Regions from separate parts of the Glutamicibacter mishrai genome, predicted to be linked through region 2. Evidence: predicted binding sites of a transcription regulator. Region 2 holds the regulator's gene; the other holds the start of a gene.
The links. Region 2 encodes LexA, which represses DNA repair genes until DNA is damaged. Its sites were predicted from a motif close to TCGAACANNTGTTCGA; they were not measured.

Region 1 (14,423 bases), 870 kb from region 2:
GAAGCGCTTTGCCGGTACCCAGCCCTCGCTGGTTGGCGCGCACGTACAGATCTTCCAAATGGATTCCGTGGCGGCCTTCCCAGGTGGAGTAGGTCAGGTACCAGATGGCGATGCCGACGATGGCGCCAGTCTCGTCTTCAGCCACATGCGCGAACGCCTGCGGGCTATCGGCAAAGAGATGCTGTTCGAGGTCTTCAACGGTGTTGCGCACCGCATCAGGCTCCTTCTCATAGTCCGCCAGTTCTTGAATCAGGTCCAGAATTTGAGGGCAGTCATCGATGACGGCTTCACGCACAATACTCATGTGTCCTAGCTTACCGCTGTCGTATCGCTAAAACGTCGGTGACCAGTCCTAAGGTTGAATGCATGATGGGTGGACACCACGCGGTGAGCGGCGCAGCCGCATGGTTGGCAATTACTACTCCGGTCACCGTCGGCTCGGTCAATCTCGGATTGGGCACCTTTCAGATGGACCGCTGGGAGACGCTCGCTGGAGCCATCGTCTGCGCCGGTGCGGCCTTGCTGCCTGACGCGGACCACCATGGGGCGACCATTGCTCGTGCCCTGCCGCCTTTTTCAAGAATTTTCGCCCGGGTTATCGGAGAGGTATCCGGCGGGCACCGCAACGGAACCCACTCGATCGTGGGCATGGCCTTCTTCATTTTCTTGGCGTGGCTGGCCAACGGCTGGGATGTCCATACTGCTGCCCTTGGCACGGTCTATCCCGGGGCTGCACTCTTTGCGATCTTGCTGATTTCCTTTGCGGTGAAATCCGTTAAATTCATGCCGCCGGTGCTTTGCTGGATTATTGCCTTGGCGACCGGTGCTTTTGTGGGGGTCAATGCCCCCGAGGAGAATATCTGGTTCTTGCTGGCGGTGGCGTTGGGCGTAGTGGTGCATGTCCTTGGCGACATGTTGACCATCGGGGGCTGCAACCTCATTTGGCCGATCAAGATCGGCTCGCCGCGCTGGTTCCGCAAATTGCCGCTAATCGGCGGTTGCTGGAAAGCCAATGGCCGGATCGCCGTCCCGGTCCTTGCCGAAACCGGTTCGACCGCGGAATGGCTTTTGGCGACGTTGCTGACCACCTACGTGGGCATCGCTCTGATCGTTGCGTAATGGCTAATTCTTGAGGGTCGTGTTTTCGCCCTGGTAGACCAGCGCCAGCCCCAGCAGCAGAAGCCCGATTTGGAACAGCGTGGAAATGAGTGCCTCGGCGGCAAAAAGAGCTGACCAACCGCTGAGCAGTCCGATCAGGACAAACAGTATGATGCATCCGCCAACGAGACGCAGCTGGAATCCGTTCATGGCCATACCCTACGACACTGCCCGCAACATGGCTATCGATTTACGACAACTTGTGCGGGCAGCAGGCAAAGGCGCTAGTTAGCGAGCAGTTTCAAGAGCACGGCTTTTTCATGAGGCACCAGATTCCCTGGGAGCTCGCCAAGCCGGAACCAGCGCAAGTCGCCGGCTTTATCCGGTTCCATGATCCGCGGCGTGCCGCTCCAAGCGGTCGCCAGATGAAAATGATCATCAATGTCGCCAGCTCCCGGAATCGAATTCGTCCGGCTTACCGTGAGCAGCTCCTGAAGGTCATGCGCAGCGATACGAACGCCTAATTCTTCCCATGCTTCTCGAATCGCTGCGGCCGCGCTGGATTCGCCAGATTCCACGTGTCCAGCCGCGGCGATGCTCCAGCAACCGTCCATGAACCCAGTGCCCCGTCGAAGCTGCAAAAGCACTTCTTCGCCCCGGCGGAGCACAACATAGCTGATGGCGGTCACCTGGCTAGTCCATTCGGCCCACGGAGGTTACGGTCACCACTGGAGCGCCGACCTCGTCTGAATCGTCCAATGAGATCGTCGCGCTGATACCCCAGTCGTGGTGTTCGGCGGGGTCAGCAAAGATCTGGCGGATCTCCCACACGCGGTTGGGCAGCTCATTGACGATGAACAATTTCGAGCTGCGGCCGGTTGGGCCGTCATCGATGTCCTCGTGCTCATCGAAATAGCCGTCCATGGCATCGGCCCATGCGTCGGCGTCGAAGCCATTGTGCCCGTCGAGCTCGCCGAGGGCCTGGTCCTGTTCGTCGGCAAAAAGCTTGACACGGCGGAACATCTCATTGCGCACCATCACGCGGAATGCGCGCTTGTTGCTGGTCAGCTTTTCCGGGGCCGGAGGAGGTGCCGTTTCGGTTTCTTCGTGCAGTTCACCACGGGAGAGCTCTTCCCATTCGTCCAGCAACGAGGAGTCGATCTGGCGAATCATCTCGCCAAGCCACTCGATAAGGTCTTCGAGGTCTTCGCGCAGCGCATCTTGCGGGACGGTTTGGCGCAGCGCCTTGTACGCATCCGTGAGGTAGCGCAGCAGGACGCCTTCGGAGCGGGCCAACTGGTAGTACTGGACGAAGTCGGAGAATCCCATGGCGCGTTCGTACATATCGCGGACGATCGACTTGGGCTGCAGCTCGAAGTCGGCAAGCCAAGGAGCGCCGGAGCGATACTGCTCAAATGCCGATTCCAGCTTTTCCGCCAGAGGCATCGGGTAAGTGATTTCATCGAGCGCATTCATGCGGTCGTTGTAGTCCATGCCTTCGGCCTTCATGACGGCAATCGCCTCGCCGCGTGCCTTCTTCTCCTGGCCCGAAAGCACCTGGCGCGGCTTTTCGAGGGTAGCCTCGATCACCGACACCACATCGAGTGCGTAACTGGCTGAATCCGGGTCCAGCAAATCCAAGGCCGCAAGGGCGAAGGGGGACAGGGGCTGGTTCAGCGCGAAGTTCTGCTGAAGATGCACGGTCAACTCGTAGTAGTTGCCGTATTCGTCGGGCTCATCGCGCCGCACGACAACTTCGGTGGCAATCAGTTCACGAAGGATGCCGATGGCGCGCAGCTTTAGCTTGCGCTGGGTGGATGGCGTCTCGTGGTTTTCGCTCAACAGGCGAACCGCGGCTTCAAAGGCGTTGTCTTCGCGCTCCAACAGGTTCAGCAGCATGGAGTGCGATACCTGGAACGAGGACTTCAGCGTTTCCGGGGGAGCGGCAACGATCTTGTCGAAGGTCTTTTCGCCCCAGGTCACAAAATTCTGAGGTGGCTTCTTCTTCGGAATCTGCTTGAGCTTGGAAGAACCCTCGCCGTGCTTCTTGAGGGCCTTTTCCATCGCCTTATGATTTTCGATCGCGTGCTCCGGCGCTTGGACCAGCACCGTTCCCGCGGTATCAAAACCTGCTCGGCCCGCTCGTCCTGCGATCTGGTGAAACTCGCGGGCATTCACGATGCGTGTACGGGTGCCGTCGAATTTGGACAGGGCCGTGATGACCACCGTGCGGATTGGCACGTTGATGCCCACGCCCAAGGTGTCGGTACCGCAGATGACCTTGAGCAGGCCGGCCTGGGCAAGCTGCTCGACCAAGCGCCGGTATTTGGGCAGCATGCCTGCGTGGTGGATGCCGATTCCGTGGCGAACCAGGCGGTTGAGGGTTTTGCCGAAACCTGCGGCAAAGCGGAAACCGCCGATCATCTCGGAGATTTTTTCTTTCTCCTCGCGCGTAGCGACATTGATGCTCATGAGCCCGGTGGCGCGGTCGATCGCGTCGAGCTGGGAGAAGTGCACGATGTAGATCGGGACCTGCTTGGTCTTGATCAGTTCCTCGACCGCTTCCTGGACTGGCTCCATGGAGTAGTAGAAATGCAGAGGGATCGGGCGCTCGGTATGTGCCACAGTAACAGTGGGCGTTCCGGTGCGCTCTTCCAATTCCTTTTCGAAACGGGTCACGTCACCGAGCGTGGCGCTCATCAGCAGGAATTGTGCCTGCGGAAGCTCGATGAGTGGCACCTGCCAGGCCCAGCCACGCTGCGGATCGGCATAGAAGTGGAATTCATCCATGATGACGCAGCCGACATCGGCTTTGGAGCCTTCGCGCAGAGCAATGTTCGCCAGGATCTCCGCGGTACAGCAGATAATCGGTGCGTCGGCATTGACCGACGAGTCTCCGGTAACCATGCCGACATTTTCCGCGCCGAAGATTTTGCAGAGGTCGAAGAACTTCTCGGAAACCAGGGCCTTGATTGGCGCGGTATAGAAGCTGATCTGGTCGCGGGCCATGGCATAGAAGTGCGCGGCGATGGCGACCATTGACTTGCCGGACCCGGTAGGCGTGGCAAGGATGACGTTGTTGCCGCCAGCCAGAGCCATCGACGCTTCATCTTGGGCAGGATAGAGATTGATGCCCCGAGAGGTGACCCATTGGCCAAAAGCCTCATAGATTTCGTCGTCGGATACGTTTTTGCTGTTTGCTGGCAAATATTCGGTGAGCAACATGATGTTCTTAGCTTATCGGTTGAGAAGTATGACTGCGTGCCTGATTGGACGCAGATCCAAGGATTAGGCTTAGGGCATGAAATGGGATCCAGCAAAGTACACAGAATTTTCCGATTACCGTGGACGCCCCTATAAGGACTTGCTCGGGCAGCTAGCTGAAGCCAACCCGAAGAAGGTCGTTGATCTGGGCTGCGGACCGGGCAATATGACACGGCTTATTGCCCGGCGGTGGCCTGACGCCCAGGTAGCGGGGCTGGATGCCTCACAGGAAATGATCGCTAAAGCCACGTCATCGGAGCATGAAGCGAATCTGGGCTTCGCCTTGGCTGACGCGACGCAGTGGCAGCCCGATGAGGACCTGGATCTGTTGTTCTCCAACGCCATGCTGCAGTGGTTGCCAAATCATCGTGACCTGTTGGCATCGTGGCTGCGAAAGATGAAGGCCGGTTCCTATGTGGCGATCCAGGTGCCCGGCAACTTCGGGTCGCCCTCCCACGCGCTCATGCGCGAGGTAGCCGAGAGCTCAAAGTGGGCAGGCAAGCTCGGCGGCGTCTTACGAGGAGGTGACGTCGTAGGGGAGCCGGACGAGTACCAGCGAATCCTGCTAGACGCGGGGTTCCAGGCAAATGTCTGGGAGACGACGTTCCATCAGGTGCTGCTTGGCGATGACCCGATTTTGGACTGGGTCCGCGGAACTGCCCTGCTGCCGGTGAAGGCGTCGTTGAATGCCGGCGACTACGTCGAATTCGAGAATGACTATCGAACTGCGGTTTCCCCGCACTACCCGTCCTTCCAAACCCCGGACGGCACGACGCTGACCAACTTCCCGTTCCGTCGCATATTCATGGTGGGCCACAAGCTAGCCGGATAACAGCTTCACTCTCGTTCGGAGCCTAGCCCGGAACACTCGTTGTGGCGCCAGCAGGTTTGTCGCCAGCTGGCGCCACAACGGTCAAGGCCTACCAGCCGCGTTCGCGCCACTCGTCCAGATGCGGACGCTCGGCTCCTAGGGTGGTTGTATCGCCATGTCCCGGGAGGACTTTGGTTTCATCCGGGAAGCGATCGAAGATCCGTTCGGATACGTCGGTGATCAGCGAGAGGAAACGCTGCGGATCCTTCCACGTATTGCCCACGCCACCTGGGAATAGGCTGTCGCCACTGAGGATGACTGGCTGGCCGGAGGAATCAACCAGTGCGTAGCCGATCGATCCTGGAGTATGGCCGCGCAGGTGGATGGCTTCGATAATGACCTCGCCAAGCTTGAGCTGATCGCCGTGGTTCAGGCCATTGGTGACCTGTACGCCGGACTCTTCGGCAATTCCTGCCATGTCGTCGGCACCGGCGTAAGTAGTCACAGGGTGTTGATCGACGAGCTCGGCCAAAGCCCGAACATGGTCCCAGTGCTGATGCGTTGTCGCGATGCCAACGATTCGCGGATGATCCGCATCATTCTTGGCTTCGTCGATGAGTCCTGCAATAGCAGAGGCATCGTCTGCCGCGTCCACCAGAAGCTGCTCTCCCGATGCGCGGTTGGTAATGAGATAAACATTGTTAGCCATGTCGGATACGGAGATCCAGCGGATGGTTACATCATCTAGCAGTAGTTCGTTCATACCCTCACACTACGTTGGATTGGCGGGTCAACGCGATAGGCTCGGGACAACACGAGTCATAGTCCTAAAGAATGGAGCAGAGCATGAGCGAACTAGGATTCATCAAGATCGACCCTAAATCCACTGTCGCGCCATACCAGCAGGTCCGTGAACAGATTCTCTCAGCGATTGCCAAGGGAAAGCTCGCCCCGGGGACCAAGCTCCCGTCGGTCCGTGCACTCTCTGGCACGCTGAACCTCGCGGTAAATACCGTTGCCAAGGTCTACAAGGAACTCGAATTGCAGGGTGCCGTTGTCACACGTGGGCGCCACGGCACAGTGGTGCAGGCAGCAGAGAACCGTGCCGAGCAAGAAGTGAGCGACGCAGCCGCAGATTTGGCTCGGATTGCGCAGTTGTGGTCCGTGGATGAAGCAACTGCGGTGAAATACCTTCGCGCAGCCTTTAGCTCCCTGCCCCGCTAGGCAACGGGACTAATCCCGCGCATGGCGAATACCGGGATTTGTGGATAAGCCCGATGCTTCCTTGAGAACTCGGTTTAGACTCTGGAACTAATCAATAGTCCCGGGGTCAGGAATCCACCATGAACTCGAATGCACGTGATCGCAGGAAGTTCGTGAGTATCGCTGTTATCGCCACCTGCGCGCTCGTTCTGGGCGTCGGGCTTTCGGGCTGCTGCACCGCCAGTCAAGCGGAACCAGCTTCCAAAGCGTCGGAAAATCCAACACCTGTGCCTGCGACTGTTGAGTGGAAAAGCAAAGAAGTTCTCGTATCCGATGTCGAATTGATCGGAGATGTTGCTATTGCCTATCGGCACCAAGGCCCTCAGTTGGAAATCATCGCCAGGAACCTGAAAAACGGCAAACAGCTCTGGAAAGATGAAGCGCTGGGCGCTGCCGATGCCCTGGGTGTGGATCTGGACATTGAACTCGTAAAGCACGGTGGCAGGCATTATGCGGCTTACGCGGGAACCAAAACCGGAGCTTATGGATGGTTGACGATCACCGACATCTCCACTGGCGAACAAGTAAAAATCGGAAAGAATTTTGAATTTTGGGGCGACCGTCCTTTTGCCTGCGGTAAGACGTTCTGCACCGAAGGTTCAAAAGTAAGCAATGGTCAGCTGCTTGAACGCCAGCATTTCAAATTCAATTGGTCCAGCAAGCAATGGCAGGCGGTGCCGACTCTAGAGCTTGAATATTGCCTCCAGCGAGGCGGGCATTCCTTGTTCACAGGGCTAAGCTCATACTGGGACGAAGATATAGAGATGCTGAGCTATTCCAAAGGGTCGAAGACCCTGTGGAACCGGCCGTATGAAGAAGTATTCGGCAAAGGCTACTCCTCAACAGCAGGTTGGGCATGGGGTACTGCAGGCGAAGACGTTGAGATCCTGCTCGGTTACGGGCAACATGCGCAGGATGATTTCTTCGAATCCGACAAGAAAACGGCTACGTACAAATTGGCTGACTTATCGAAACTAGTGTCAGTTGATGCCAAGAGCGGTAAAGTTCTGTGGCGCCAAAATGGGGCGTCGTCAATGTGCGGTGCTGCTTCGGAGCAGGGGAGCGCCGCTCCAAACTACACGATCGTTCTCTGTTATTACACTGCTGGCCAACGCAAACTAACTGATAAAGGCGACGGGTATTACTCGAGATCGACGAAAGGCGCGGCATGGAGCGTAGCCGCATTTGAGGCAAGTACCGGCGTCCGAAAGTGGAAACACAAGCTCAGCGATGTAAACAAATACGCTGAGCGGCTGCGTGAAGCCGGAATGCCCACCACCGAGGATCCGATCTCTATCCTCCCTCTGGCAGGAGGAGACAAAGCAGTCCATAGCCTGGACGGGACAGTAATGCCCTTGGAGGAAGCTGTCGGGAATGACGTGTTGTGCACCCTTGATCGCGAAGCATACTTCGTTTACTCCGCGACTCTAGGCACGGAATCCCCGTCTCTCAGCAAAGCCGCGGGGGATAGTCGATTCGACGATGCTCAAATGGTGTGCAAACGCGGCTCGTGGAAACCTACGATGGACGTCCCTGATGTCGATGAATTCAGAAGGGCCGGATACAAGACCGAAGATGTCGTGGTTCTGAGCCAGATTGAAGGAATGGTTGCGTATCGGTTGGCTGAGCCAGCCGGTAACTAGCGCAAAATTTGCGCTCGCCGATCGGGCGAATAAGCCTAGCGAAAAATTTCTGTGAGATAGGACCATTCGTACACTTATTCGAAGCAGTTTTCGATTAGTATGGCTTCGTGGCTATTACTGCAGAGAGCAAGAAAACAGATCTCACCCGATTGGTCGTCAAGGGCGCGCGTGAGCACAACCTGAAAAATGTTGACATTGATCTTCCGCGTGATGCGATGATCGTCTTCACCGGTCTATCCGGCTCCGGAAAGTCTTCACTGGCATTCGACACCATCTTCGCCGAGGGCCAGCGTCGGTACGTCGAGTCTCTTTCTGCCTATGCCCGCATGTTCCTTGGGCAGGTGGACAAGCCAGACGTTGACTTCATTGAGGGCTTGTCGCCAGCAGTGTCAATCGACCAGAAGTCCACTAGCCGTAACCCCCGGTCGACCGTAGGTACGATCACTGAGGTCTATGACTACATGCGTTTGCTCTGGGCGCGAGTCGGACGGCCGCATTGCCCAATTTGCCATGAGCCGATCTCCAAGCAGACGCCTCAGCAAATCGTGGATCAGCTCATGGAGCTGCCGGAGAAGACCCGTTTCCAGATTCTCGCTCCGGTCGTCCGAGCGCGCAAGGGCGAATTCGTCGACCTCTTCGCCGAGCTCTCCTCAAAGGGTTTCTCGCGTGCACGCGTTGACGGAACCACCATTCAACTAAATGACCCACCGAAGCTGGCCAAGCAGGTAAAGCACACCATCGAGGTGGTCGTTGACCGTTTGGCCATCAAGGAAGATGCGCGCCAGCGTCTGACCGATTCGATTGAAACCGCATTGGGAATCGCAGACGGCCGGGTATTAGCAGACTTTGTCGATCTGGATGAAGCCGACCCGCAGCGAGTGCGCGCCTTCTCCGAGAACCTGGCATGCCCAAACGAGCACCCGCTCGCAATCGATGAAATCGAGCCGCGAACTTTCTCCTTCAACAACCCGTTCGGCGCATGCTCGGCATGCTCAGGTATCGGCACCAAGCTTGAAGTAGACGAGCACCTGATCGTGCCAGACCCAGAAGTCACCCTTGCCGATGGCGCTATCGCTCCATGGTCGTTGGGCAAGGCGACCACCGAGTATTGGAATCGCCTGATCGAAGGCCTAGGCAACGAGCTGGGCTTCACGATGGATACCCAGTGGAAGGACCTGCCGGCCAAGGCGCGCGAAGCGATCCTCAACGGCAAGGACCACAAGGTTGTTGTCCAGTACAAGAATCGCTTCGGACGTGAACGCAAGTACTCTACCGGCTTCGAAGGTGTCATCTCGTACGTTCACCGTAAGCATGAAGAAACTGAATCCGATCATGCGCGTGATCGCTATGAGCAGTACATGCGCCAGATTCCGTGCCCGACATGTGGTGGCGCCCGACTGAACCCGGCATCGCTCTCCGTCTTGATCGGCGGACGATCCATCGCTGAAGTTTCGGCAATGGATTTGCGCAGTGCTGCCAACTTCCTCTCGACCATCGAGCTCTCCACACGCGAAGCCAAGATTGCAGCTCAGGTGTTGAAGGAAATCGACGCTCGCATGAAGTTCCTGCTGGACGTCGGGCTCGAATATCTCACTCTTGAGCGCGCCGCTGGCACGCTGTCCGGCGGCGAAGCCCAGCGTATTCGCTTGGCCACACAGATCGGTTCGGGCCTGGTAGGCGTCCTGTATGTGCTTGACGAGCCTTCCATCGGCTTGCACCAGCGCGATAACCGCCGCCTGATCGACACGCTGCTGCATCTTCGCTCGTTGGGCAATACGCTGATCGTTGTCGAGCACGACGAAGACACCATCGCTGAAGCCGATTGGATCGTGGACATCGGGCCTGGGGCCGGCGAGCACGGCGGCGAAGTTGTGCACTCCGGTTCGGTTGAAGGGTTGAAGGCCAATACCCAGTCGTTGACCGGCGATTACCTGTCGGGTCGCAAGAAGATTGATGTCCCGACCAAACGGCGCAAGGTTGATAAGGACCGCAAGCTCAAAGTTGTCGGCGCCAGCGAAAACAACCTCCAAGATGTCTCTGTCGAATTCCCGCTGGGCCTGCTTACCGCAGTGACCGGCGTGTCCGGCTCGGGCAAGTCCACCTTGGTCAACGACATTCTCTACAAGGTCCTGGCCAACAAGCTCAACGGCGCCAAGCAGGTACCAGGACGGCACACCCGGGTGCTCGGCCTTGAGCACCTGGACAAGGTCGTACACGTAGACCAGTCGCCGATCGGCCGTACCCCGCGATCAAATCCCGCCACGTACACTGGCGTGTTCGACCACATTCGCAAGCTCTTCGCTGAAACCAACGAAGCTAAATTGCGCGGCTACCAGCCGGGTCGCTTCTCCTTCAACGTCAAGGGCGGTCGCTGCGAGGCGTGCTCCGGCGACGGAACGTTGAAGATCGAGATGAACTTCCTGCCCGACGTTTACGTGCCATGCGAAGTCTGCCATGGCGCGCGATACAACCGCGAGACATTGCAGGTGCTGTACAAGGGCAAGAACATTGCCGATGTCCTGGACATGCCAATCGCAGAAGGCGCCGAATTCTTCAGTGCCTTCACGCCGATTGCCCGCCACCTCAGGACCTTGGTTGACGTTGGATTGGGATATGTGCGTTTGGGACAGCCGGCCACGACCCTTTCCGGTGGTGAAGCCCAGCGCGTCAAGCTGGCCGCCGAATTGCAGAAGCGTTCGAACGGCCGCTCCATCTACGTGCTGGATGAGCCAACCACAGGCCTGCACTTCGAGGACATCCGCAAGCTCCTGAAGGTGCTGCAAGGTTTGGTCGACAAGGGCAACACGGTCTTGACCATCGAGCACAACCTTGACGTGATCAAGTCGGCGGACTGGGTGATCGACCTCGGCCCTGAGGGCGGTTCCGGCGGCGGTACGATCCTTGCGACCGGCACGCCTGAAAAGGTGGCCAAGGTCAGCGAGTCGCACACCGGAAAGTTCTTGGCCGAAATCCTGTAGAAATAGCGGCGCGGATCGGGGAAATATGCCATTTCAGTCATGGATTCCTGACCCGCGCCTGCTTCATGGGAAGATAGCTAAGTGAATATGTCGGTAACAAGCGTGCTCTTCGACCTTGACGGGACCCTCGTGGATCCCGCAGGTGCCATTACTTCGGGTATCCGTCACGCCCTCGTGGCACACGGTCTTTCGGATCCAGGCGAGGCACGAGTGGAAGCTCTAGTGGGTCCTCCGCTTCAAGTGGGGCTTCGCACCATAGAGGGCGTTACCGACGAAAACATTGATTCCATCATCGCGACGTACCGTGCCAGGTATGAAGAAGTGGGTATGGATGAATCGCGCATTTACCCAGGCATCGTCGCGCTATTAGAGGCTTTGCGCAGCGAAAATATCTACGTTGCCGTCACCACGGCAAAACCCGTGGACATCGCACGATTGCTCCTGGACCGAAAAGGCCTGACCGAGCATTTGGATGCGATTCATGGAAATGCCGGCGAGCATGGAGCTATGGGTTCAAGCAAAACGCACATTGTCGCCGAAGCTTTGTCCCACGCAAGCTTGGATGCGAAATCCAGCGTTGTCGTGGGGGACCGGTACTACGACTTGGATGCGGCCCGCGAGAATTCCGTCGCTTCCATCGGCGTGGCTTGGGGATTCGCCCAGGGCGATGAGCTGTCCAAGGCCGACCGGCAAGTAGACAATGTCAAAGAACTAGCGCAAGCGCTCCTGGGCGAGCGGGCTGCCAGTTCAATAGAAATCGAAGCAAGCGTCATGCAGGAAGGTGCAGAATAAATGAGCATCTACACCATGACCCGCGCTTCGATTCGCGGTGTTATCCATGGCGTTTGCCGTGCCGAGGTTACCGGTCTGGAAAATGTGCCCAAAGAGGGCGGGTTCATCGTCGCATCGAACCACCTTTCTTTTTTCGACTCGCTCATCATCCAGGCCTTGACCCCTCGTGACGTTGCCTTCTTCGCGAAAGCGGAGTATTTCACCACGCCCGGCGTCAAGGGAAAACTGATGAAGACATTTTTCGAATCAGTTGGATCGATTCCGGTGCAGCGTGGAGAGCAGGCTGCCTCAGTGGCGGCTCTCGATTCTCTGGTGGACATCATCGAAGATGGCAGCGGTATCGGGATTTACCCCGAAGGCACGCGTTCACGCGATGGAAAGCTGTATCGAGGCCGAACCGGTGTAGGTTGGCTTGCGTTGACCACGGGCGTACCTGTGGTGCCGGTGGGCCTGATCGGCACCGAGAAGTTGCAGCCAGCAGGTTCGAAGGGCTTCAAGCCAGCCAAATTCCACATCCATTATGGTGAGCCGCTGCAATTCGACCAGCTGGGCCGCAAACATCCACTGCCGCAACGCCGTCAAGCGACGGATCGTATTGTGGATGCTATTGCTGAACTGTCAGGCCAGGAACGCGTCGACTCATACAATCAGTTACCTCCAGACGCGAAATAATCTATGGCTGATCCAGCAAGCTACCGTCCGAAAACCTCGGATATTCCAACCAAGCCCGGTGTGTACCGTTTCCGCGACGAGCATGGCCGCGTGATTTATGTTGGCAAAGCCAAGGTGCTTCGGAATCGACTTACCTCGTACTTCGCCAACCCGGACCGGCTAACCCCGAAAACGCGGGCCATGGTCTTCACCGCAGGCAGCGTCGAATGGACCGTTGTCGGTTCGGAGCTGGAGGCACTTCAGCTGGAATTCGTTTGGATCAAGGAATATAACCCTCGATTCAACATCGTTTTCCGTGATGACAAGACCTACCCGTATCTTGCCGTGACGCTGAATGAGAAGTACCCACGTGCATTGGTGATGCGTGGTGATAAGCGCAAAGGCGTCAAGTACTTCGGCCCGTTCTACCCGGCCAAGGCCATTCGCGAAACCCTGGATACCCTGTTGCGAGTATTCCCGGTCCGAAGTTGCGCGCCCGGGGTGTTCAAACGAGCCGAAGCTTCAGGCCGCCCCTGCCTGCTTGGCTATATCGACAAATGCTCTGCGCCTTGTGTTGGGCGGATTAGCGAAGAGGACCATCGCCAGCTTGCCGATGACCTCTGCACGTTCATGAGCGGTGAAGCCACTAAATTCACCAAAGCGCTTACCGTCAAAATGCAGGACGCGGTTGCCGAACTCGAATACGAGCAGGCGGCGCGCTACCGTGACGATATCGCAGCGCTGAATCGGGTATTCGAGCGCAATGCTGTGGTGCTCGACGATCGAACTGAAGCCGATATCTTCGGTGTCCATGGCGACGAGCTCGAAGCTGCCGTGCAGGTATTCCACGTGCGCGACGGCCGCATTCGTTCACAGCGCGGATGGGTTGTTGAAAAAGTCGCCGATGCATCGGACGCTGAATTCGTCGAGCAGCTTCTGACACAGATCTACGCCGACCATGCCGACCGGATTCCTCGCGAGATCCTGGTTCCAGCACTGCCTGAGGACATCAACGATGTCACCACCTGGCTTTCGGAATTGCGCGGATCGAAAGTATCGCTCCGTGTTGCGCAACGTGGTGACAAGGCGGCCCTGGCCGGCACGGTTAAGGAAAACGCCGAACAAGCCCTGCGCCTGCACAAGTCCAAGCGCGCCGGAGACATTACTACTCGTTCCCTGGCCATGCAGGAGCTGCAAGAAGCCCTTGGCGCAGAACAAGCCTTGCTGCGCATCGAGTGCTATGACGCTTCGCATACCCAGGGAACCAACGTTGTGGCCTCGATGGTGGTCTTCGAAGACGGGCTGCCGAAAAAGAGCGAGTACCGGAAGTTCTCCATTACCGGCGATGCAGCTCGCGATGATACCGCCAGCATGTACGACGTCATCTATCGGCGGTTCAGCCGGTACCTCAAAGAGAAGGTCGACCCGTCGGCCTTCGCTACCGGCGCGATAGAGGATGGCGTATCTGGCGAAGTGGAGAAGAAGAAATTCTCCTATCCGCCATCTTTGGTCATTGTTGATGGCGGCCCGCCACAGGTAGCCGCGGCCCAGAAGGCCATGGACGATCTAGGGATTGACGACATTCCGGTGGTTGGCCTGGCCAAGCGACTGGAAGAGCTCTGGCTTCCGGACGATCCGTTCCCGGTCATCCTCCCGCGAGCCTCGGCTTCTTTGTACCTTGTGCAGCGGCTTCGCGATGAGGCCCACCGCTTCGCGATTACTTTCCACCGCGAGAAGCGTGCCAAGTCGATGATCTCCTCCGAGCTGGATGCCGTGCCGGGGCTAGGCAAAGCAAAGCAAGCCGCTCTGCGCAAGCATTTTGGATCCATGAAAAAGATTCGCGCCGCCAGCATCGAGGAGCTTGTCCAAGTTCCAGGCATCGGCGAGAAGCTGGCTGCGATCATCAAAGAAAACCTTGAAGAT
Region 2 (14,423 bases):
TGGGGGTCACCCGCACTATTCTGGAATGCGAAGTACTTCTAAGGAGACCATGACTAACTCCGAGTCACACGAGCACGATTCGGCATCAATGGATGATGCCCAGATCCAGGCCGCAATCGACCGGATCCTCGAAGCTGATGAAGCCCAAAGCCCGCAAGTGCAACATTTTGGAGAAGAAGATTCCTCGATCTTCTCCGGACAAGCCACCGCACTGAACCGCTTCTCCTCAGGTTTCACCCAATACGATGGGGACCAAGACGACCTCGCGGAACGCCGCGCTCTTCGTCGTGTTGCCGGTCTATCCACCGAGCTGGAAGACGTTACCGAAGTCGAGTACCGCCAGCTTCGCCTTGAACGCGTTGTCTTGGCTGGCATCTGGAGCGAAGGTACCGTCACGGACGCGGAAAATTCCCTGCGTGAACTTGCCGCTTTGGCAGAAACCGCAGGTTCCGAGGTTCTCGACGGCGTCGTTCAGCGACGCAGCAAGCCGGATCCATCCACATTCCTGGGATCAGGCAAAGCCGAGGAGCTGCGAGGAATCGTTGCCTCCACCGGTGCCGATACTGTGGTGGTTGATGCCGAATTGGCACCCTCACAGCGTCGTGCCCTCGAAGATATCGTGAAGGTCAAGGTCATTGACCGCACCAGCTTGATCCTGGATATTTTCGCCCAGCACGCGAAGTCCCGTGAAGGTAAAGCACAGGTCGAGCTAGCCCAGCTTGAATACCTCCTGCCACGTCTTCGTGGTTGGGGTGAATCGATGTCCCGTCAGGCTGGTGGACGCGTCGGTGCGGCCGGTGGCGGTATCGGTTCGCGTGGTCCCGGTGAAACCAAGATCGAAATGGACCGTCGTCGCATTCGTGACCGCATGGCGAAGCTGCGTCGTGAAATCAAGGCCATGAAGCCTGCGCGTGAAGCAAAACGAGCCAATCGCAAGCGCAATGAAGTACCAGCCGTGGCTATCGCCGGGTATACGAACGCTGGCAAGTCCTCTTTGCTCAACCGTCTGACCAACGCCGGCGTGCTGGTGGAAAACGCATTGTTCGCAACGCTGGATCCGACCGTGCGCCAGTCCTCGACTGAAGACGGGCTGACCTACACGCTGGCGGATACCGTCGGGTTCGTTTCGAACCTTCCCACTCAGTTGGTTGAAGCCTTCCGTTCAACTTTGGAAGAAATCGCCGATTCGGATCTCATCTTGCACGTCGTGGATGCCTCGCACCCCGACCCAGAGGGACAGATCCAGGCTGTTCGAACAGTACTTGGCGAAGTCGATGCATTGAATATCCCTGAAATCATCGTCCTGAACAAGGCAGATGTTGCGGATCCATTCGTCATTGAGCGCATCCGTAATCGCGAATCGAATACCTCAGTGGTGTCCGCGCACACGGGTGAGGGTATTGAAGAGCTGCTGGAGAAGATCAGCACTTCGATTCCGCGCCCTGGTATTCAGCTGGAGGTCCTCATCCCGTATAACCGCGGGGATTTGATCGCCAAGTTGCACCAGAGCGAATCTGAGATCTTGGAGAGCGAACACCTGGAAAACGGCACTCGACTGATCGTGAAGGTTCGCGATTCACTCGCTGCAGAGTTGGAGACTTTCAACATTCATGGATAAGCAAGAGCAGGCCCTTGGGCTTCTTGAGGCCGCGGTAACTTCCATGGGCGGTGCCATGCGCACCGGCCAGCAGGAAATGGTCAAGCACGTGGTGACTGCCCTGGAAGACGAAGAGCATTTGCTGGTTCAAGCCGGTACCGGAACGGGAAAGTCCATGGGCTATCTCATTCCGGCGCTCGCGCATGCGCAAACTAGCGCCAAACCGGTAATTGTTTCTACCGCAACTCTCGCATTGCAGTCCCAGATTGTCGGTCGCGATGTGCCGCGGTTACTTGAATCGCTCAAGGGCAAGCTCTCCCGCCCCATGGATGTAGCCCTGCTTAAGGGCCGATCTAACTACCTGTGCCAATACAAGCTAGGCGGGGGATACCCCGACGATGAAGGCACATTGTTCTCGATGGACGAGCCAGCGGTCCCCGCAGGCACGACTTATTCGCCACTGGCAAGCGAAGTGATGAAGCTTCGAGACTGGGCTGAGCGCACGGATACCGGAGACCGGGACGAGCTGGTGCCCGGCGTCAGCGACAAAGCGTGGAAGCAAGTCTCGGTATCCGCGATGGAGTGCTTGGGTTCTCAAAAGTGCCCCATGGCCGACGAATGCTTTTCGGAGATGGCACGCGCTCGTGCGGCAGAATCCGACGTGGTAATCACGAATCACGCATTGCTGGCGGTTTCCGCCTTTGAGGGGTTGTCGGTACTGCCTGATTTTGATGTCGCGATTATTGACGAGGCCCATGAGCTTCAGGATCGTGTGACCAGTTCCGTATCTGGTGCTCTGTCCGCGCGAATGGTGATGACTGCTGCTGGTGGCGCCAAACGCCACTGCGGTGTGAACGTTGATGAAATGGTCAAGGCAGCGAACCGACTGGAGAAGTCCCTGACTGGGATTCCTACTGGGTTGTTGGAGCATGGCCTGCGTGAAGATATGGGAATCGCGCTTAACGACATCGTTGAACAGGCGCGGCTGGCCTTGGCCTTGTCCAAGCCAGAAGCCAATGCACCTGCTGACGGCGGACGTCAGACGGCACGCTCCCAGCTGCAGGCCGTCATGGATGACGCCATTCGAATGCTTGAATCCGAAGAACGAAGAGAAGTTCTCTATACGACGCGCCCTCGGGAATTTGTCGAGGGCCGTGGCTATGTTGAGGCGGAAGAGTCCCAACCTGCAACGTTGAATGTGGCACCGCTATCGGTGGCAGGAAAACTCCGCGAAGGCCTTTTTGATGGCCGTACCGTGGTGCTCACCAGCGCGACCTTGGCCATCGGATCCCAGTTTGATGCGGTGGCCGGTTCGCTGGGGCTGATGGGAGCCGGTGCTCCGTCATGGACCGGCGTTGATGTGGGCAGCCCATTTGATTATCCGAAGCAGGGCATCTTGTACGTCGCCAAGCACCTGCCAAAACCGGGCCGCCAACTCGCGGCCGAGACGCTGGACGAAATTGAAGATCTGATCAAAGCGTCTGGTGGTGGAGCTTTGGCGCTCTTCACATCGAAGCGTTCGGCTGAAGAAGCTGCAAGCATTTTGCGGGAGCGCCTGGATGTAGACATCTTGTGCCAGGGCGAAGCAAGCATGAAGTCCTTGGTTGAGCAGTTTGCGGCCGAGCGGGATACCTGTCTTTTCGGCACGATGACGCTGTGGCAGGGAGTCGATGTTCCTGGGGATTCCTGCCGTTTGGTCATCATCGACAAGATTCCATTCCCGAGACCTGACGATCCAATTTCGAAGGCTCGTACCGAGGACGTCGCCAAACATGGTGGCAATGGTTTCATGCAGGTCTCTGCCACGCATGCCGCGATTCGGTTAGCTCAGGGAGCCGGTCGATTGATCCGTTCGGTCAACGACCGTGGCGTGGTTGCCATCCTTGATTCGCGAATGGCTACGGCTCGTTATGGCAGCTTCCTGAAGGCTACTCTGCCTCCGATGTGGCCAACCGTGGACAAGAAGGTTATTTCTGGGGTTCTGGAGCGGTTGAAGCCCGCTGAAAAGTAGGCTCCAGCTTGTGGGCACCCGAACCTGGTGTCCATGGCTAGCTGAGTGTACTAATGTCTGTGCCACGGGGAAGTCCGAGAATCGGAAGGCAAGATGAAGTCCATGAAGGAGCTGGCGCGTGCCGCGGCTGAAGATACGCACGCCCGTTTTGGCCATAGGCTATTCGGCCTGCCAGGTACGTGGATCGGCCGTCCGTATAGTCTTCGGCACCAGTTGCACGACGGAAGCATGCTCAGCGATATCAACGGTTTTTCGCATCCGTTTGCTGAGTGGAACTACTGGTGGCAGGCCCACTACTTGGATGCCATAATCGATGACGGGTTGGCTTATTTGGCCGATGGCGATCGCGGTGCTGCCCAGAACGAATTACGCCGGGCCAAAGACTTGCTGGCTGGCATCCGAGTGCGGAACTTCGGGGTATTCCCCAACTATTTCTTTGACGATATGGCATGGCTGGCTTTGGCTTGCCAAAGGCTGGTTGGTTTTTCGCGACAGGTTGAAGGACGCAGCCATCGTGGTGCCAAACAGGCCGTGACAACCTTGCGCAAGCAACTCGAAGGCGGCATTGATGACGTCTTGGACGGTGGCCTGTACTGGTCGCGTAAGCGAGACTTCAAGAATGTTCCGGCCAATGCTCCGGCCGCGCTATTTTTCGCGCGCAGCGGTGACCGCGATCAGTCCAGAAAGCTCCTCGACTGGATGCGGACTAAGCTTTTTAGCGGCCATCAGGGACTGTATTTAGATGGACTGCGAATTACTTCCTCAGGGCACAAGATGGAAGAAGCGCTGTACACCTACAACCAGGGGCCAATACTTGGAGCGTTGCTTGAGCTGGGCACTGCCGTCGATTTGGACCACGCCGGAACGCTGGTCCGGGCTACTCGTCGGCATCTGGCTGATGAAGCCGGCATTCTGCCCGTAAACGGAGGAGGAGACGGTAATCTGTTTGCCGGAATCCTCTGCCGCTATTTAGCCCTGTGCGTCAATGACGAGCGATTGGATCATGAAGTTCGAGATATGGCTCAGCAGATGATTTCGTCGACCGCGGGCAGTCTTGTCGATGACGAGCCCCGGCGGCTCTCAGCAGCAGTTCAGCGATGGATGGTCTTCAGCGCTGCAGATCGATGCGATTCGAAGTGAAAACCTGTAGATAGCAAACACGGAAACGGCGCCGAAGCTCATGCATCGGCGCCGTTTTGAGATGTGGTTAGAGCGAGCGCATCACCGAAACAACACGACCCATGATCTTTGCAGCGTCGCCAAGAATCGGCTCGTAGCGCGAGTTCTGCGGAAGCAGCCAGGTGTGCCCATCGCGCTGCCGGAAGGTCTTGACGGTAGCTTCCTCATCGAGCAGCGCAGCGACGATATCACCGTTCTCTGCATTTTGCTGACGGCGGACGACCACCCAGTCCCCATCACAGATGGCTGCATCAACCATGGAATCGCCAGAAACCTTGAGCATGAATAGTTCGCCGTGCCCGACCAACTGGCGAGGCAACGAGAAAACATCTTCAACGGACTGATCGGCAAGGATCGGACCACCGGCGGCGATTCGTCCTACCAGTGGGACCATCGTGGTGTCAGCGGACGTGCTGAGCTCGATCACCATCGCATCCTCGGCGGCCTTGGTGTCGGCATCCTCGGGGGTCGCCGGATTCTCTGCATCATCCGCGAGCTGCAGCGGCAACAGAATTTCCATGGCGCGCGGACGGCGTGGATCTCGGCGAATGTATCCAAGCTTTTCGAGCTGGCTCAACTGGTGAGTGACGCTTGAGAGGCTCTTGAGTCCTACCGAGTCGCCAATCTCACGCATGGATGGTGGATAGCCGTTCTTGCCGATTGCTCGCTGGATGGTTTCCAGGATCTTCTTTTGGCGAATCGTCAGCGAGCGTGCATTCGATCGGGGAGTGCGTTGTGAAGCTGACATGAGATTTTGCCTTCCCTAGCTATCTGACGAAAGTTCAGTGGTCCAAACTGTCGGAGCCAGATGGTGTGATGTTTTCATTGCTCGTCTACTTCGAAATCTTAGTGGATAAGCGAGTTTCTTTCAAAGATTTGTTCGAAAACTTCTGGACAAGTCGGACGAAGCTCTGTTAGAACAGATGTACTAGTTTCGAACACTTCTTCGAAACATAGGCATCGAACACAACTTCGCACCACTCGATAAACTTGAGGAGATAAGGTCATGGCAACTGTCGCACTTGACTCAAATCAAACCCGGACTCCAATGAAGATCCGCATCAACCGCCGTGGTTGGGCGGTATTGGTAGGCATTCCCGTATTTGCACTTACTGTTGCAGCCGCATTCTTCTTCTCGATGTTTGCCTCCAATGCTCACGCATCCTCTGAACTGCCAACGGGTGTCGAAACAATTGACGTGACTGTTATTCCTGGTGACACCGTCTGGAGCCTTGCCAAGGAGTACGCGCAGGGCTATGACGTCACTTCGGCAGTCAACCACATCTCGGAACTCAATTCCCTGCAGGGGAGCGAAATCCACGTGGGCGACTCGCTGTCGATTCCAGTCCTCGCTGGCTAAGGACTCGAAGTGAGTCGGGGGGATTGTTACCTTGACTCGTAGCGGATTCACCCGCGAAGCTGGTCCCCACGTAGACTAAATGCGTGAATGACCGCAGTGAACTTTTGAGTCAGCTGCCCTTGCGTGAGAATCTCCGCGGGCTATCCCCATATGGCGCACCGCAAATCGACGTGCCCATCCAGCTGAATGTCAACGAGAACACCCATCCGCTTCCTCAAACTGTCGTGGAAGCCATTGCGCAGGAAGTCGCTAAAGCGGCGACTAGTCTGAACAGATATCCAGATCGTGAATTCACCGAACTGCGAGAACTTCTTGCCGATTATCTTGGTCACTCCCTGACCGCCGAGAATATCTGGGCGGCGAACGGATCCAACGAAATCCTGCAGCAGATCCTACAAGCCTTTGGCGGACCTGGGCGGAGCCTCATGAGCTTCGGCCCTACCTATTCCATGTATCCGTTGCTCGCTAGCGGGACTGATACGGCTTACATCGCCGGAGAACGTTCAGAGGACTTCACCCTCTCCGCAGAATCAGCCGCGCAACAAGTCCGCGAACATAAGCCGAACATCGTCTTCCTGTGCTCCCCCAACAACCCCACAGGTACTGCGCTCGGCCTCGACGTGATCACTGCTGTCTACGATGCCGCGAGCGAGCACAACGGCATGGTCATTGTGGATGAGGCCTACGCCGAATTTTCCCTGTCGAGCACAAAATCAGCGCTGACCCTGCTTGAAGGACGGCAGCGCTTGATCGTCTCGCGCACCATGTCCAAGGCCTTCGGCCTGGCGGGCGCCCGCGTTGGCTACCTCGCAGCAGCGCCCGAAGTCACCGATGCGATCCGCCTCGTGCGATTGCCTTACCACCTGTCGGCTGTCACCCAGGCAACAGCAATTGCGGCGCTGAAAAACATTGATCTTTTGCTGGCCCAGGTAGAAGACATCAAGTCCCAGCGAGACCGAATTGTTGCCCGTCTCAAAGAGCTGGGGCTCAATCCTTCAGTCTCAGACTCCAACTTCGTCTTCTTCGGCGGACTGGAGAACCCTCACGCGGTATGGGAAGGCCTATTGGAAGCTGGCATTATTGTCCGCGACAATGGGATCCCGGGAACTCTGCGTGTAACTGCCGGAACCGAATCAGAAACTACTGCGTTCTTGGATCACCTAGCCGAGCTGCTCGGTGCGGAAAAGTAAGCAAGAACAAGCGAAGGAAGACATGTCTGCCGAATTGATTGGCGCACGTCGCGCCCGCATGGAACGCGTCACCAGCGAATCGTCTGTATTCGTGGAACTGGATCTCGATGGCACCGGCGTGTCAGAGATCAGCACTTCGGTGCCGTTCTACGACCACATGCTCACCGCGCTGTCGAAGCACTCCCTGATCGACCTGACAGTCCGAGCCACGGGCGATACCCACATCGACGTGCACCACACCGTCGAAGACACCGCGATCACTATTGGCGAAGTGCTGCGCGTAGCCCTGGGCAACAAGGCGGGAATCCGACGCTTCGGCACCGCATACGCTCCTTTGGATGAAGCGCTCTCGCGCTCGGTTGTGGACGTTTCGGGCCGCCCATACCTGGTTCACACCGGTGAACCGGCAGGGCAGGAATACCATTTGATCGGCGGCCACTTCACTGGCTCGATGACTCGCCACGTCTTCGAAGCCATCACCTTCCACGCACAAATTTGTGCGCATATCGAGGTGCTATCGGGCCGCGATCCTCATCATATTGTCGAGGCCCAATTCAAGTCCTTTGCACGAGCACTGCGCGAAGCTGTCGAGTTCGACGAACGCATGGGCGACAAGATTCCATCCACGAAGGGTGCACTGTAAGTGGAAAAGAAAAATGTAGTTGTTCTCGACTACGGTTCGGGCAACGTCCGTTCTGCGGTACGAGCGCTGGAAGCCGCAGGTGCGTCGGTTGAACTGACCGCGGACCCAGAGAAGGTCATGAACGCTGATGGGCTCGTTGTCCCCGGTGTTGGCGCCTACGCCTCGGTGATGGAACAGCTGACCAAGATTGGCGCACTGCGCTGGATCGGCCGGCGCATTGCTGGTGGGCAACCGGTATTGGGAATCTGCGTTGGCCACCAGGTCTTCTTCGAAGAAGGTGTTGAGCACGGAGTCAAGACCGCCGGTATCGGCGAATGGCCCGGCACCGTCGAGCGTCTGAAGTCAGACGTCATCCCGCATATGGGGTGGAATACCGTTCAGCCGCCAGAAAGCAGCAAGCTATTCGCCGGCGTTGAGAACGAGCGTTTTTACTTTGTGCACTCCTACGCCGTGCAGAAGTGGGAATTCGATGTGACTCAGCCAGCGATGACTCCACCGCAGGTTACGTGGAGCACCCATGGGACGCCTTTTGTCGCGGCAGTGGAAAACGGCCCGCTCTCGGCGGTGCAGTTCCACCCGGAAAAATCCGGGGAAGCCGGCGCGCAGCTTCTGCGCAACTGGCTGGGCACCCTGTAAGCATGTGGACCATCGTGCTTGGGTTCGTCGGCGCATTTCTGGCAGGTGGAGCGATCTCGCTCAAAAGCCAGAAGGCCCATATTTCATGGGTTATCGCGCTATGGGTACTCGCGGCTATGAGCATTATTGCCGCATGGGTCTTGACCCTCTAAAAATCATTACTTCACTAAGGACATCATGAGCGAGCAACCAATTCTCGAACTATTGCCTGCAGTAGACATCGCCGGGGGACAGGCCGTTCGACTGGTACAGGGCGAGGCCGGATCCGAAACCGGCTACGGCGACCCGCTGGAAGCGGCGCTTTCCTGGCAGAACGCCGGTGCCGAATGGCTGCACCTCGTTGACTTGGACGCGGCGTTCGACCGCGGCAGCAACGTCGAGATCGTGCAGCGTATCGCCAAGGAACTGAATATCAAGGTGGAACTCTCCGGTGGCATCCGCGACGATGCCTCCCTGGACCGCGCCTTGGAATTTGGCGCCACCCGGGTCAACTTGGGCACCGCTGCGCTGGAGAATCCGGAATGGACCAAGCAGGCCATTGCCCGCCACGGCGACAAGATCGCAGTGGGCATGGACGTTCGCGGCACCACGTTGTCAGGTCATGGCTGGACCAAAGACGGCGGAGACCTGTGGGATGTTCTCGCCCGTCTGGAAGATGCCGGTTGCGCCCGCTATGTCGTCACCGACGTGACCAAAGATGGCACCCTTCGCGGGCCGAACGTGGATCTGCTGCGCGAAATCGCCGCCAAGACCAACAAGCCTGTTGTCGCCTCCGGCGGCATCTCATCGCTCGAGGATCTCCGTGTCCTGCGTGAACTTGTGCCTGAAGGAATCGAAGGAGCCATCATGGGCAAGGCTCTGTACTCCGGTCAATTCACCTTGCAAGAAGCATTGGACGTCGCTGGGCGTCGCTAGATTCGCCAAGCCACACAATTGACGGTTTGAAAGCCCAACGGCTTTCAAACCGTCAATTGTTTTCTGAAGCAGGAACAACGTCCAACCGTTACCGATTCCTCTGTTCCCTGCAGAATGACGCAAAAAAGATCTGAAACACCTTGACGGTGGTGTTCAAGCTCATGAGAGAAGAACCAACTCTTCCCTCCACCAGACCCAAAACCACCGATAGCATGGATGTATGAGTACGGAGCATTCTGAATCAGCGCCAAAACGCCACCTGCCAGGACATATTGTCGCGGCACTGGCTCAGGCCGGTTCACCCGCCGACTCTGCTGGACAGAGCTGGGATGGCCGCGACCTCAGCGGCGAAGGCAACCCGCTGCACAACTTCGACAAGGACGACGGCAGCGCCGACGCTCCAACCATGACCGCCCTCGCGCGACTGCGCGAAGGCAAAGGCTCTGAAACCGAAGTCCACAAGGCCCTGGCCACCGCGCGAGTATTCGTAGCCGTCGTGGCACAACTGGGTGAAGAAGCCATGACCGATCACGGATTCGCCTCGGACAAGGAAGCCGACATGGCGCTGGTGAAAATCAAAGCACCGGACGGACGCATGGCGCTTCCGGTCTTTACCACCGTCGAACGCCTGCAAGCCTGGCACAAGGAAGCTCGTCCAGTGGCGGTCTTCGCTCCGCGAGCCGCGCTGTCGGCAGTCAGCGAAGAATGCCAGCTGCTGGTACTCGACCCGGGCAGCGACTTCACCTTTGTCCTGCGACGACCGGGGGTCTGGAACCTCGCCAAACAGGTCGACTGGATTCCGAGCTATCAGAACCAGCAGATCGCCAATCTCGTGCAAGATGCCACCGAAGGCTTTAGCCAACTGCAGGCCGTGCAGCTGGCCCCCGGCAGGGGAGTAGGCTCAAGATCACGGGACGGCCAGATGGTTCCAGGCGGTGGCTCCGGACCGGAACTTAATTTGCAGTTTGTTTTCGCACCGGGAACAAGCCAGAACCAAGCGCAGGAAATTACCAGCGCAATTCAGGGACGCTTGTCCCAGAACACTGAATTCACTGAAGCAGTGGATTCTCTAGAACTCAGTTTGCACAGCGCGCCAAGTTAATCTCGGCGGGCTCCTTGAAACAGTAAGGAACAGTTCGGGCATGAAAAGCTATTGGCAGATTTTGCGTCAGCCGCAGATCGCGATGCTGCTGCTTATCGGCATGATTGCCCGACTTCCGCACTCCGCGCTGAGCATGCTCCTGCTGCTTCATCTGGTCAACCACCTCGGCCAGAGCTGGGTCTCGGCCGGCTTGGTGACCGCGCTGATGACCCTCGGCATCGCCATCGGCGCCCCGTGGCGTGGAGCGCGCGTAGACGCCTGGGGATTGCGCAGGGCTATGCTGCCCTCGGTCATCGTTGAAACCTTCGTATGGTGCACCGTTCCGCACGTACCCCTCGTCTGGGTCTATCCGCTGGCCTTCGTCGGCGGTCTCTTCGCACTTCCCGTATTCTCCGTGGTGCGCACAGCGCTTGGCATCATGACCACCGGCGAGCAACGTCGGACCGCCTTCGCCCTGGATGCCACGGCCACGGAGCTGGTGTTCATTGTCGGACCGGCCACAGCTGGCGTCGTCGCCACGCAGATCAGCAGCGTTATCGGACTGAGCGTCATCGGCGTCACCGCCTCAATGGCCGGCTTGGCCTTGATGCTTTTGAACCCGCCCACGCGAAGCGATGACCCTAAAGCCATCGCCATGCAGGCCAACGCCCACGAAGAACGCCTGGGCGCGGAGGCCAGCTTCATCGCTGCCGCGCCGATGGGTGTGCAGGAAGTCGAAGGCGAACTGATTGTCGCCGGCTGGAAATCGGCCCGCGCCAGGATCAAGAAACGCGGCCGGGCTTTCAAGAGCCGGTTCAGCTGGATCAGCGCCTCCGTCTTGGCGGTATTCATCGCTTCTGCCGGGGCAGGCATGTTGCTCACCGGGACCGAGGTGGCGATTGTCGCCGAGCTTGATGCGGCCATGCAAAGCCACCGGCTGGGATTGGTGTTCTTCTTCTGGTGCGGGGCCTCGCTGATCGGCGGTCTGATCTATGGCTCCATGAAGCGTGTCATTTCGCCGCTGCTCCTGCTGTTGTTCATGGCGATTCTGACGATCCCGATGTACTTCGCCTGGGATACCTGGTCGCTGGCCCTGTTCTCCGCGTTGCCAGGTTTCCTCTGCGCGCCAACGCTCTCGGCCGCCTCGGAATGGCTCACCGATCTGGTGGCTGAGAAGCGCCGCGGCGAGGCCATGGGCTGGTACGGATCGGCGATGACCGCAGGCACCGCCTTGGGTTCACCGGTCACCGGGTTGTTCGTAGACAAGGTGGGCCCGGCTTATGCCTTTGTCGGTATTGGCATCATGGCGGCCATCGTGGTGTTGGCAGCCTTGGTATCGCAGCAAATTCGCCGTCGCGTGCGCCGGTCGCGTCGCCAGCGTTGGGAAACCACGGCCTAGTTCTGCACCCTCCCGGCGACGCGCGAGTACATGTACATGTCCTTGGGGTCGTTGCCGACCAGCTCCCAGCCGCGCAACAACCCTTCGCGTTGGAACCCGCAGCGCTCGGCAGTGCGCCAGGAGCCTTCGTTCCACGGTTCGACGTACAGCTCGATACGGTGGATGCCCGGATATTCCAGAGCCCAATCCGCGAGGGTGCGCAGCGCGCAGCTGGCAATGCCTTGCCGGCGATGCTCCGGTCCCACCCAGTAGCCGATGCTTGCCCGTCCGTGGCGGGCATCGTGGAACCACAGCCCGATCTGCCCGACAGCCTGTTCGGTGGCCGAATCCGCTATGGCGAAGGAGTATCCGGTTCCGTCCGTGGTCCTGCTCCATTGGCGGTGGATGAAGTCAACGCATTGTTGATGCTCGCCCTGCGGGGGCACGGTGGTGATCTGCGTGATGTAGGAATCCGTGGAAGCCTGCTTGATGAGCGGGATGTCCTGAAGGGAAAACGGGCGCAAATAATAGGGCGTTGCCTTCAAGACTGGCTGCTCGATCAGTTCCATGGGCACAACATTAGCCCGAAGAACTCAGTTTGCTGGACACCTGGGAACTGTGTGATTTTAAAGAACCATGGGCCCGCTCCCGAAGGAGTCGAGCCCATGATGTTAATCTCTTAAAAAACTAGTTTGATTGCTTAGTTGACAGCGCCGGTGAACTTTTCGCCTGGGCCCTTGCCTGGTGCGTCAGGGATCAACGAGGCTTCGCGGAATGCCAGCTGCAGGCTGCGCAGGCCATCGCGCAACGGTGCGGCGTGCTGCGAACCGATCTCAGGTGCGCCCGCGGTGACTAGGCCTGCAAGGGCAGTGATGAGCTTGCGTGCTTCGTCCAGATCTTTCAGCTCAGCTGCGTCTTCGCCCTCAGCCAGACCACATTTAACGGCGGCCGCGCTCATCAGGTGAACAGCTGCGGTGGTGATGATTTCTACTGCCGGAACTTCGGCGATGTCGCGCACCTGCTGGTCGACGAGGTGCTGATGCGAGTTGGTGTCTTCGGTACTCATACTGCTAAGCTTGTCACAGACCGACTCGATGCCGGTACTTCTCATGACGTCCAGTTAGCTCTGGGCAGGGGATTCGTACTAGTATTGAGCCATGCAAGTGGAGGCCATCTCCCACCCGCTGTCGCCGTTTCCAGGCTTCCGGGTAATTCGGCAGGAACACCTTCGGGTGATCCCAAGATGCAGGCGCAATGTTTTGCGCCTTTCGTCGTGTCGTTTCTCTTTGGCCTTCGCCTGCAATCGCAGACGGGGGCCTTCTTCGTTTGCGGTTATGGATTACGAATTTCAGGAGTGACACATCAGCGATCCACGCATTAATGAGCGCATTCGCGTGCCAGAGGTACGTCTCGTCGGCCCCAATGGTGAGCAGGTAGGCATCGTCCGCATCGAGGACGCGCTTCGTTTGGCTCACGAGTCCGATCTGGACTTGGTCGAGGTGGCACCCAACGCCAAGCCTCCAGTGTGCAAACTGATGGACTTCGGCAAGTACAAGTACGAAGCCGCTGTCAAGGCTCGCGAAGCTCGTAAGAACCAGACCAACACGGTCTTGAAGGAAGTTCGCTTCCGCCTGAAGATTGATACTCACGACTACGAGACCAAGGTTGGGCACGCGTTGCGCTTCCTGGGCGCTGGCGACAAGGTGAAAGCCATGATCCAGTTCCGCGGTCGTGAACAGCAGCGTCCAGAGATGGGTATCCGCTTGCTGGAAAAGTTTGCAGCAGACGTAGCTGAGGTTGGAATCATCGAGTCCAGCCCGCGCATTGATGGCCGAAATATGGTCATGGTTGTTGGTCCGCTGAAGAACAAGGCAGAGGCTCGCCGCGAACAGCAGCAGAAGTCCGGTGGCCGTAACTCGGCCAAGCGCAAGATCCGCACCGACGCTCCAGCTGAGACCGAGGGCCAGAACGTCGCAGCAGCTATGGATGACGAAGCCCGCGCCAAGTTGGAGCAGGCTCGCCAAGCAGCTGAAGGCGACGCCTAGCCAAGCCTGTTGGGCTTTCGAGCCCGTCACCGTTTACGGTGAAGGATCTTCTCGCAAGGAAGATTCAACTACAAGAGAACAACAGCGGTCACCTTAAATGGGGCCCGCTTCGGATGATCCCCACGCGGTAATTTCGCCGCGTGGAGCACGTAAGGAGAACGGCAGCTATGCCGAAGTTCAAGACTCACAGTGGCGCCAAGAAGCGCTTCAAGCTCACCGGTAGCGGTAAGCTCGCTCGCCAGCAGGCCAACCGTCGCCACTACCTGGAGCACAAGTCCTCGCGCGTTACCCGTCGCCTGGCTTCTGACCAGATCGTCGCTAAGGCCGATGTAAAGACCATCAAGCGGATGCTGGGCCTCTAAGCTCTCCCTTTCGCAATTCGGGGAAG

Region 1: the regulator LexA is predicted to act here: its motif matches at 8,146-8,161, upstream of uvrA (excinuclease ABC subunit UvrA).

The regions. Positions count from the first base shown of each region.
Region 1 is NZ_CP032549.1:202,971-217,393, reverse strand. It holds gene D3791_RS01010 (GNAT family N-acetyltransferase) at 1-304, opposite strand, end outside; gene D3791_RS01005 (metal-dependent hydrolase) at 367-1,119, shown strand; gene D3791_RS01000 (hypothetical protein) at 1,123-1,308, opposite strand; gene D3791_RS00995 (NUDIX domain-containing protein) at 1,383-1,787, opposite strand; gene D3791_RS00990 (DEAD/DEAH box helicase) at 1,792-4,323, opposite strand; gene D3791_RS00985 (methyltransferase domain-containing protein) at 4,400-5,194, shown strand; gene D3791_RS00980 (MBL fold metallo-hydrolase) at 5,283-5,936, opposite strand; gene D3791_RS00975 (GntR family transcriptional regulator) at 6,020-6,397, shown strand; gene D3791_RS00970 (outer membrane protein assembly factor BamB family protein) at 6,517-8,079, shown strand; gene uvrA (excinuclease ABC subunit UvrA) at 8,187-11,057, shown strand; gene D3791_RS00960 (HAD family hydrolase) at 11,145-11,849, shown strand; gene D3791_RS00955 (lysophospholipid acyltransferase family protein) at 11,850-12,521, shown strand; gene uvrC (excinuclease ABC subunit UvrC) at 12,525-14,423, shown strand, end outside.
Region 2 is NZ_CP032549.1:2,906,159-2,920,581, forward strand. It holds gene hflX (GTPase HflX) at 50-1,618, shown strand; gene D3791_RS13685 (ATP-dependent DNA helicase) at 1,611-3,608, shown strand; gene D3791_RS13690 (glycoside hydrolase family 76 protein) at 3,711-4,748, shown strand; gene lexA (transcriptional repressor LexA) at 4,816-5,535, opposite strand; gene D3791_RS13700 (LysM peptidoglycan-binding domain-containing protein) at 5,794-6,147, shown strand; gene D3791_RS13705 (histidinol-phosphate transaminase) at 6,231-7,337, shown strand; gene hisB (imidazoleglycerol-phosphate dehydratase HisB) at 7,360-7,980, shown strand; gene hisH (imidazole glycerol phosphate synthase subunit HisH) at 7,981-8,616, shown strand; gene priA (bifunctional 1-(5-phosphoribosyl)-5-((5-phosphoribosylamino)methylideneamino)imidazole-4-carboxamide isomerase/phosphoribosylanthranilate isomerase PriA) at 8,794-9,531, shown strand; gene D3791_RS13725 (SseB family protein) at 9,752-10,633, shown strand; gene D3791_RS13730 (MFS transporter) at 10,674-12,011, shown strand; gene D3791_RS13735 (GNAT family N-acetyltransferase) at 12,008-12,559, opposite strand; gene D3791_RS13740 (DUF1844 domain-containing protein) at 12,691-13,056, opposite strand; gene infC (translation initiation factor IF-3) at 13,385-14,035, shown strand; gene rpmI (50S ribosomal protein L35) at 14,203-14,397, shown strand.